2 linked regions of the Oharaeibacter diazotrophicus genome follow. The protein of the gene in region 2 binds, or shares a complex with, the protein of the main gene of each other region. Links are inferred from orthologs where the notes say so. Each region holds a gene or a part of one and is shown on either strand. Other genes may lie near its edges.

Evidence for each region. Proteins that work in one complex are often made in the same cells at the same time.
Region 1: the proteins of EDD54_RS22415 (region 2) and oppB are in contact, whole or in part, in a cryo-EM structure (PDB 8Z21), measured with the Escherichia coli proteins. The link is inferred for Oharaeibacter diazotrophicus from one-to-one orthologs.

The regions. Positions count from the first base shown.
Region 1 is NZ_SNXY01000006.1:1,421,830-1,425,690, forward strand. Bases 1-2,901 are described here. They hold oppB (oligopeptide ABC transporter permease OppB), read right to left. Parts: upstream 1,963-2,901; coding sequence 1,039-1,962; downstream 1-1,038. Other genes in these bases: EDD54_RS06700 (ABC transporter permease subunit), read right to left, coding at 1-1,046; EDD54_RS06710 (peptide ABC transporter substrate-binding protein), read right to left, coding at 2,107-2,901. Outside these bases: more of EDD54_RS06710, read right to left, coding at 2,902-3,702. UniProt on the Escherichia coli protein: Part of the ABC transporter complex OppABCDF involved in the uptake of oligopeptides and of the ABC transporter complex MppA-OppBCDF involved in the uptake of the cell wall murein tripeptide L-alanyl-gamma-D-glutamyl-meso-diaminopimelate.
Region 2 is NZ_SNXY01000013.1:86,270-92,051, reverse strand. Bases 1,399-4,194 are described here. They hold EDD54_RS22415 (ABC transporter ATP-binding protein), read right to left. Parts: upstream 3,400-4,194; coding sequence 2,398-3,399; downstream 1,399-2,397. Other genes in these bases: EDD54_RS22410 (ABC transporter permease), read right to left, coding at 3,414-4,194; EDD54_RS22420 (ABC transporter ATP-binding protein), read right to left, coding at 1,406-2,398; EDD54_RS22425 (four-carbon acid sugar kinase family protein), read right to left, coding at 1,399-1,409. Outside these bases: EDD54_RS22430 (FadR/GntR family transcriptional regulator), read right to left, coding at 1-342; more of EDD54_RS22425, read right to left, coding at 339-1,398; more of EDD54_RS22410, read right to left, coding at 4,195-4,397; EDD54_RS22405 (ABC transporter permease), read right to left, coding at 4,399-5,355; EDD54_RS22400 (ABC transporter substrate-binding protein), read right to left, coding at 5,510-5,782. UniProt on the Escherichia coli protein: Part of the ABC transporter complex OppABCDF involved in the uptake of oligopeptides and of the ABC transporter complex MppA-OppBCDF involved in the uptake of the cell wall murein tripeptide L-alanyl-gamma-D-glutamyl-meso-diaminopimelate.

The DNA.
Region 1 (3,861 bases), on a different replicon or contig from region 2:
GGGAAGATCAGCAGCCAGGGCGAAGCCTGCATCGCGGCCGAGCCCTCGGCGATCAGCGTGCCCCAGCTCGTCAGCGGCTCCTGGACCCCGAGACCGAGGAAGGACAGGAAGCTCTCGAGCAGGATCACCTGCGGCACCAGCACGGTGACGAAGACGACCACCGGGCCGATCGTGTTGGGCACCACGTGGCGGCGGATGATCGCCGCGGTCGAAAGGCCCATGGCGTTGGCGGCCTCGACGTATTCGCGCCGCTTGATCGACAGCGTCTGGCCGCGGACGATGCGGGCCATGTCGAGCCACTCAATCGCGCCGATCGCCACGAAGATCAGCACGAAGTGGCGGCCGAAGAACACCACCAGCATGATCACGAAGAACATGAAGGGCAGCGAGTAGAGGATCTCGACGAGGCGCATCATCACGTTGTCGACCCGGCCGCCGACGTAGCCGGAGATCGCGCCGTAGGCGACGCCGATCACCAGCGACACCAGCGTCGCCAGGATGCCGACGGTCAGCGAGATCTGGCCGCCGATCATCACGCGCACGAACAGGTCGCGGCCGTTGCGGTCGGTGCCCATCGGGAAATACTGGCGATTCACCGTGCCGGTGACCACCAGCGTCCGGCCGTCGTCCAGCGTTTCGGCGACGGTCGCGCCGTCGAACTCGTCCGGACGGTCGAGATAGCGGGTGACGCGCGGGTCGATCGGCGCGTCCTTGACGAGGCGGGCGGTGTAGGTCGAGCCCTCGACGTCGAACGCCTCCAGCTTGACCCGGCCGCGGTCGGCGGCGGTGGTCATCACCTTCGTCAGCGTGTCCTCGAGCGGATAGGGCTCGAGGCTCGGGGGTACGCCGACGTAGCTCGGGAAGATCTCGTCGTAGCGGTGCGGGTAGACGAGCGGCCCGAACACGCAGACGAGCGAGACCAGCGCCAGCACGACGAGGCTGGTCATGGCGGCGGCGTTGCGGCGGAGCCGGGCGAGCGCGATCGAGCCGAGGCTCTGGCCCTTGCCGGCGGAGGCCGGCGGCATGGCGGCGGCGGCGTCACTCATAGCGCACCCTCGGGTCGATCACGGCGTAGAGGATGTCGACGATCAGGTTGAAGACCACGATGAACACCGAGATCAGCACCACGGTGCCCATCACCAGCGTATAGTCGCGGTTGAGCGCGCCGAGCACGAAGTAACGGCCGACGCCGGGCAGCGAGAAGATCGTCTCGACCACCACGGAACCGGTGAGGAGACCGGCGGCCGCGGGGCCGAGATAGCTGACGGCCGGCATCAGCGCGGCGCGCAGCGCATGGCGCACCACCACGGAGCGGGCCGGCAGGCCGTAGGCGCGGGCGGTGCGGACGTGGTCGGCGCGCAGCGCCTCGATCATCGAGCCGCGGGTCAGGCGGGCGAACACCGCGAGCTGCGGCAGCGCCAGCGCGACCATCGGCAGCACGAGGTCGTCGAAGCCGCCGTTGCCCCAGCCGCCGGCCGGAACCAGCCGCAGCATCACGGCGAACACCAGCGACAGCACGGGGCCGACGACGAAGTTCGGCACCGTCGTGCCGATCGTCGCCATCGACATCACCGCGTAGTCGATCGCCGAGTTCTGGCGCAGTGCCGCGAAGGTGCCGACGGCGATTCCGCCGATCACCGAGATCACCAGGGCGAAGGAGCCGAGGATCACCGAATAGGGCAGCGCCTGCAGGATGAGTTCGGCGACGGTATAGTCGCGGTAGACGAAGCTCGGGCCGAAGTCGCCGTGGAGGACGTTCCAGAGATAGTGGACGTACTGGACGACGAGCGGCTGGTCGAGTTCGTAGACGCGGTTCAGGTTGGCGAGAACCTGGGGCTCGAGCGGACGTTCCAGGTTGAACGGTCCGCCGGGCGCGATCCGCATCAGGAAGAAGGACAGCGTGACGACGATGAACAGGGTCGGCACCGCCGACACGAGCCGCCGGAGGGCGAAGGCGAGCATCCGGGCACTCCCCTCGGAGGGATGACGACGACCGTCGGCGCCCCGCCGCGGGCCGGCCGGAGCCGGGACGGCGGAGCGGGAGCGGCGTGCGGAGACCACGCCGACCGGCCCGCTCCGAAGGAGCGGGCCGGTCGGCGGAGGCGGTCATTCCACCGAGAGATACTTGGTGAGGTGCTCGTTGACGGCGTTGTTCTCGAAGCCCTTGACCTTGCGGTTGACGAGCCAGAGCGAGCCGTTGTTGAGGAACGGCGTGGTCGGCTGCTCGCGGGCGTAGATCGCCTCGGCCTCGGCCATCACCTTCATGCGCTCGGCCGGGTCGCGGATCTCGTAGGACTTCTTCATCAGCGCGTCGAACTCGTCGTTCTTCCAGTGGCCGTAGTTGAAGGCCGTGTTGGAGGAGACGAGCAGGTTCAGGAAGTTCTCCGGGTCGGCGTAGTCGGCCGACCAGCCGGCACGGGCGACGTCGAAGGCGCCGCCCTCTTGGAGGTAGGCGTAGTGCGACTTGACGTCGAGGTTCTGCATGGTGACCTCGACACCGATCGCCTTCCACATGTCGGCGACGGCGGTGGCCACCTTCTTGTGGTTCTCGGAGGTGTTGTAGCGGATGTCGACCTTGAGCGGCTTGCCGCCCTCGCCGAAGCCGGCCTCCTTCAGGAGTTCCTTGGCCTTGTCCTCGCGGTCGAGTTGGTCCATCGACGCGAAGTCGGCCTCGGCCGGGGTGTAGCCCTCCATGCCCGGCGGCACGAAGGCGTAGCTCGGCAGATAGGAGTTGGTGAAGATCTTCTCCGACAGGAAGTCGCGGTCGACCGCCATCGACAGCGCCTGACGGACGCGGACGTCGTCGAACGGCGGCTTGCGGGTGTCGAAGACGTAGTAGTAGGTTGCCAGATTCGGGGCGACCTTGATCTGGTCCTCGCCGAGCTTGCCCTTGAGGAAGTCGAGCTGGTCGGCCTGGAACTGGTAGACCACGTCGAGCTCGCCGGCCTCGAACATGCGCTCGGTGGCAGCCATGTCCTCGGACGGGTTGTAGATCACCTTGTCGATCTTGACGCTCGCGGCATCCCAGTATTCGGGATTCTTGACCGCGGTGATGTGGTCGTTGGCGACGTACTCGGTCAGCTTGAACGCGCCGTTCGAGACCATGTTGCCGGGCTTGGTGAACTCGGCGCCGAACTTCTGCACGTTGGCGGGATTGACCGGCAGCGCCGCGTAATGGGTGGCGAGCTGCAGGAAGTAGGGGGTCGGGCGCTCCAGCGTGACCTCGAGCGTCTTCGGCGCGACCGCCTTGACGCCGAGCGTATCGACCGCGGCCTTGCCGGTGTTGATCGCCTCGGCGTTCTTCACCGGATAGAGGATGGTGGCGTATTCGGCCGCTTCCTTGGGATCGAGCAGCCGGCGCCACGCGAACACGAAGTCGTCGGCGACCACCGGCGAGCCGTCCGACCACTTGGCGTTCTCGCGCAGCTTGAACGTGTAGACCGTGCCGTCGTCGGACAGCGTCCAGCTCTCGGCGACGCCGGGGATCACCTCGCCCTTGTTGTCGTAGACCGTCAGGCCCTCGAACAGGTCGCGCACCACGAAGCCCTCGATGTCGATCGAGATGTGGGCCTGGTCGAGCGTCTGCGGCTCGCCGCCGTTGCCGCGGCGCAGGACGGTTTCGGCGGCCGCGGGCAGCGCGGACAGCACGGTGCCGGCGAGGAGGGCGGCGGCGATGCCGCGGGCGAGCACGATCCTGGTCATCTGGATTTGCCTCCATTGTTCTGCTGCCGGCGGCGGGCCGTTCACGTTCCGGAACTCCCCTGGTCACCCGCCACCGACGGTCGGCATACGCTAAGCCTTGCCGCGCCGACGGCAAGACGGAAAAGCACCTGTCGTTGCGTCATGTGGAAACACTTGCGC
Region 2 (5,782 bases):
TTCGTAGCAGCGCTGGATGTCGGCGATCGAGCGGACCGGGCTGAAGCCGAGCTGGGGCGCCCGCATCGCCTGGGCGGCGACGAAGGTGCCGGCGCCCTGGCGGGCGTAGACCAGACCCTTCTCGCGCAGTCGGCCGATGGCGTCGCGCACCACCGGGCGGGAGACGCCGAGCATGGCGGCGAGCTCGTGCTCGCCGGGCAGGCGACTGTCGGGCGCGTAGTTGCCGGCGTTGATGCGCTCGAGCAGTTGGTCGACCACCCGGTCCACCAGCTTGGCCGGGCGGGCCTTCTCGGTGCGCGCGAGACCCTTCTCCCGGCTGTCGTCGTTCTCTGCGTGGCTCACGAAGTCACTCCGGCGGCGGATCCGAGCGGCAACAGGCGAAGCAGCGTCTCCGGCGACCCGAACCCGCCCGACTTTACAGAGCAGGCGAGGGCGACGCCATCGTTCGTCGTCACCGTGAACCAGGGAACGCCGTCCTCGACCTCGCCGCGCGGCGAAACCACGCCGACGCCGAGGGCGGCGAGCACCGCGAGCGCGGTGTCGCCGCCGCCCGTCGCCAGCATGGCCGGCCGCAGCCGCCGCACCAGCGTCGCGACGCCGGCGCCGAAGCGTTCGGCCACCGCGGCGGGGTCGTCGTCGATCGCGCCGGTGCAGCGCAGCACCGCGGGGAGGGCGGGGAGGGCGTCGGGGGCGAACCGGCCGTGCGGCGCGTCCACCGGCCGGCCGACGAGCCCGGTGGCAACCAGTCGGTCGATCTGGGCGGTGGTGATCGGGTCGCGCGAGCCGAAGGCGAACAGCGTGTCGCCGGCCGGCGCGAAGGGTGCGCGTGCCACCAGATCGGCGACGCCGAGGCGGCGCGCGAGGGCGGCCCCGAGCCCGCGGGCGCCGACCGCGACGGCGTGGCTCCAGTCGGTGGTGGCCGCGACGTGGTCGAGGTCGCCGTCGTCGCGGGCGTCGTGGATCACGGCCGCGACCGCCCGTCCGGCGAACAGCGGTGCGATCGGCAGCGGCAAGGCCACGCCGCGTCCGGTGACGCGGCCGTCGACCGTGAAGCGGGACTGGTCGGGCACCGCCGGCGCGACCACCAGCAGGCGTCGTCCGGTCGCTTCGGCGACGGCGGCGGCTTCCGCGCCGACGTTGCCCTTGAGGCGCGAGTCGATCTTCTTGACCACGACGTCGAAGCCGGCGAGCCGGGCGGCGACCCGCGCCGCCCGCTCGGCGGCGAGCCGCTCCGGCAGGGCGCGGCTCGCGGTGGCGACGGCCACGACGCGGGCGCCGGTTCCGATCGCCTCGTCGAGGGCCGCGGGCGTGACCGCCACCGCCGCCGCGAGCCCCGCCGACACGAAGGGCGCCGCGGTGTCGAGCGCCCCGGTGAGGTCGTCCGCGACGATGGCGACCCGGACCGTCATGTCGCCACGCCCTCCCCGACCAGATGACAGGCGACGTGGTGGCCGGGCCGGACCTCGCGGAAGGCCGGCACCGCCTCGGCGCAGCGTGCCACCGCGATCGGGCAGCGGGTGCGGAAACGGCAGCCGGACGGCGGGTCGAGCGGGCTCGGCACGTCGCCCTGCAGCACCTGTCGGCGCCGGTTCCGCTCGACCTCCGGGTCCGCCTCGGGGACGGCCGAGAGCAGCGCGCGGGTGTAGGGATGCAGCGGCTCGCCGAACACCTGGTCGCGCCGGCCGAGCTCGGCGAAGCGGCCGAGATACATTACGCCGACGCGGTCCGAGATGTGGCGGACCACGGCGAGGTCGTGGGCGATGAAGAGATAGGTCAGGCCGTACTTGTCCTGGAGGTCGAGCAGCAGGTTGATGATCTGCGCCTGGATCGAGACGTCGAGGGCCGAGATCGCCTCGTCGCAGACGACGAAGCGCGGCTGGCAGGCGAGCGCCCGGGCGATCGCGACGCGCTGGCGCTGGCCGCCGGAGAGCTCGTGCGGATAGCGCGCGGCAAAACGGGCGGGCAGGCCGACGTCTGCGAGCAGGGCGGCGACGCGGGTCGCGACGTCGGCGCCCTTGGCGAGGCCGTGGTGGCGGACCGGCTCGGCGACCGCCTCGCCCACCGTCATGCGCGGGTTCAGCGTCGAATAGGGATCCTGGAACACGATCTGGAGGTCGCGCCGGAACGGCCGCATCGCCTTCTCGTCGAGGCCGGCGATGTCGCGGCCGCGGTAGACGACACGGCCGGCCGAGGGCCGGTGCAGGTTGAGCAACGCGAAGCCGGTGGTCGACTTGCCGCAGCCGCTCTCACCGACGAGGCTCAGCGTCTCGCCCTCGAAGATGTCGAAGCTGACGTCGTCGAGGGCGTGGACGGTGGCCGCGCGCTCGCCGAAGGCGCCGAGGCGGACGTGGAAGTGCTTGGTCAGCCCTTCGACGCGGATCAGGGTTTCGCCGTCCATCACGCCGCCTCCGCGCGGATTCGCACCGCCACCGGGCAGGCGACGCGGTGCCTACCGCCGCCGGGCAGCGCCTGGAGCTTCGGGACCGCCGCCGTGCAGGCCGGCTCGGCCATGGCGCAGCGCGGGGCGAAGGGGCAGCCGGGCGGCCGCCTTCCGGGCTCCGGCGGCGTGCCGCCGATCGACGACAGCCGCGACGCGGTGGCGTCGGAGAGCTTCGGGATCGAGGCGAGCAGGCCGCGGGTGTAGGGGTGGCTCGGCCGGGCGAACAGGTCGTCGACGGGGGCGTCCTCGACCACGGTGCCGGCATAGAGCACGACGATGCGGTCGGCGAGGCCGGCGACGAGCGCGAGGTCGTGGGTGATCCACACCACGGACATGCCGAGTTCGGCGCGCAGCCGCTTCACCAGTTCGACGATCTGGGCCTGGATGGTGACGTCGAGCGCGGTGGTAGGTTCGTCCGCGATCAACAACTCAGGATGGCAAGAAAGTCCGATTGCGATCATGACGCGCTGGCGCATGCCGCCGGATAGTTCGTGCGGATAGGCGTCGAGCCGCTGCTCCGGGCTCGGGATGCCGACGAGGCGCAGGAGTTCGGCGGCGCGGGCCCGTGCCGCCGCCTTGTCGAGGCGGCGGTGGTAACGCAACGCCTCGGCGATCTGGTCGCCGATCCGCATCACCGGGTTCAGCGAGGTCATCGGGTCCTGGAACACGAAACCGACCTTGCCGCCGCGGATCTCGCGCATCTCGCCACGCGACATCGTCAGGAGGTCGCGGCCGTCGAGGCGGGCGCTGCCGCCGGCGACGCGGATCTTGTTGGGCAGCAGCCGCATCAGCGAGAGCATGGTCAGGCTCTTGCCGCAGCCGCTCTCGCCGACGATGCCGAGGGTCTCGCCGCGGTCGACGTGGAGGTCGATGCCGTCGACGACGGTGGCGGGACCGCGGCGGCCGTCGATCTCGACGACGAGGCCGCGGACGTCGAGCAGGCGTTCGGCGCCGGTCATTTCTGGCCCCCCGGTCATTTCTGGCCCCTGGGATTGAGCGCGTCGTTGAGACCGTCGCCGAGGAAGGAGAAGGCGACGGTGGCGAGGCCGAGCACCGCGGCCGGCGCCGCCAGCAGGTGCGGATGGTGCTGCCAGACCCGGAGGCCGTCCGAGATCATGTTGCCCCAGCTCGGCACCGGCGGATTGACGCCGACGCCGAGGAAGGAGAACGCGCTCTCGAGCACCATCGCGGTGCCGAGGCCGGCGGAGACGGCGACGATCAGCGGCCCGAGCGCGTTCGGCACGATGTAGCGGGCGAGGATCACCCGGGTCGGCAGGCCGAGGGCGCGGGCGGCGGTGACGTAGGGCCGGTTGCGGATCGACAGTACCTGGGCGCGCACGAGGCGGGCGTAGGGCGGCCAGGAGATCAGCGCCATCGAACCGAACACCAGCAGGAAGTCGACCCACATGGTCTCGCGGAAGAACGGGTTCAGCGTCTCCATGTAGCGCGCCTCCATCCAAGCGCCGATCGGCGTCTTCAGCGAGGCGTTGATGACGATGACGAGCAGGAGGTTCGGCACGCTCATCACGAGGTCGGTGACCCAGCTGACGATCCGGTCGGTCCAGCCGCCGAAGAAGCCGGCGGCGGCGCCGAGCGCGGTGCCGATCGCCACCGCGACGCCGGTGACCACGATCGCGACCACGAAGGCGGTGCGGGTGCCGTAGATCACCCGCGAGAGGAGGTCGCGGCCGAGGTCGTCGGTGCCGAAGGGATGGGCGAGCGAGGGGCCCTGGTTGCGGGCGTCGAGCGCCTGGGTCAGGAAGTCGTAGGGCGTCAGCCACGGCCCGAACAGGGCGACGAACGCGAGCAGCGCGATCACCACGAGGCCGAACACGGCGAGCCGGTTGCGGGCGAGCCGGTCCCAGGCGTCGCGCCACAGGCTGGTCGGCCCGTCGTCGGCGGCGGGGGAGGGGAGGGGCCCCGGGGACGAGGCGAGGGGAGCGGTCGGAGCGGACATCTCAGCGTCCCCGGCTGCCGTCGGCCGCACGCGGATCCAGGAGCGGATAGGCGACGTCGACGAGGAGGTTGGACAGCATCACCAGGAAGGACCCGATCAGCGTGATGGCGAGGATGACGGGATAGTCGTTGTCGGTCAGTGCCTTGACCGTGAGCCGGCCGAGGCCGGGCAGGCCGAACACCAGTTCGACGAAGATCGCGCCGTTGACGATGGTGATCATGATCAGCCCGAGCTGGGTCACCACCGGCGTCAGCACCGGCCGGAGCACGTGGCGCAGCGCCACCACCAGGTCCGGCACGCCCTTGGCGCGGGCGGTGCGCACGAAATCCTCCGAGAGCACCTCGATCACCGCGGCACGGGTCTGGCGCACGATCAGCGCGATCGGCTGGAACGACAGCACGATCAGCGGCAGCAGCACCCGGACGTCGGCGAGGCCGCCCCAGCCGTAGGGAATGCGGCCGTCGGGCAGCACCATGATCAGCCCGACCATCAGCAGCGGACCGGCGACATAGGGCGGGATCGCCCAGAGCAGCAGCGCGCCGCCGAGGATGGCGTAGTCGGTGCGGGTGTTCTGGTTCAGCGCGGCCACCATGCCGAGCGGCACCGCGACCACCGCCGTCAGCACCACCGCGGCGAGGCCGAGCTGCAGCGACACCGGCGCCGCCGCCTTGATCATCGCCCAGACCGAACGGCCCGAGGTCAGCGAGTTGCCGAGGTTGAAGTGGAGGAGGTTCCAGAGATAGGCGCCGAACTGCTCGGCGAAGGAGCGGTCGAGCCCGGCGGCGACCCGGATCGCCTCGATGCGGGCGGGGTCGTAGGCGACGTCGCCGGGGGCGCGCAGGAAGATCAGCTTGATCGGGTCGCCGGCGCCGTAGAAGGCGAGGGCGTAGACGCCGAGCATGACGAGGATCACCGAGGGGATCCAGAGCAGGAAGCGGGTGGCGACGTAGCGCAGCATGGTCGTTCGGATCCCGGAGGCTCGGGGGGACTCGCGGCGTCGTCGCCCGCGTCCGTCGTCGCAAGTCGCCGCCCGGCCGCGAGCCCCCGGGAGGAAGGGGAGGGCGGTCGGGCGGCGAAAGGGCGCCGGCGGCTGGCACCGCCGGCGCGCGGTGTCAGCCGATCGAGATGTCCCAGGGGGCGACGATCTGCCAGTCGAGGTTCTTCTCCATGCCCTTCACCTCGGCCCGCGCCCAGCGCGACATGGTCTGCGAGTACCAGGGCAGGAAGACGAAGTCGTCGCGGAACAGCTTCTGCGCCTCCTGCGCCATCCGCACGCGCTCGGGATCGTCGGCGGCCTTGGTGGCGGCCTCGGCGAGCAGGGCGTCGACCTTGTCGTTCTTGTAGCCGCCGATCTTGTTCTTGGCGTTGCCCGAGGTCGAGGCGAT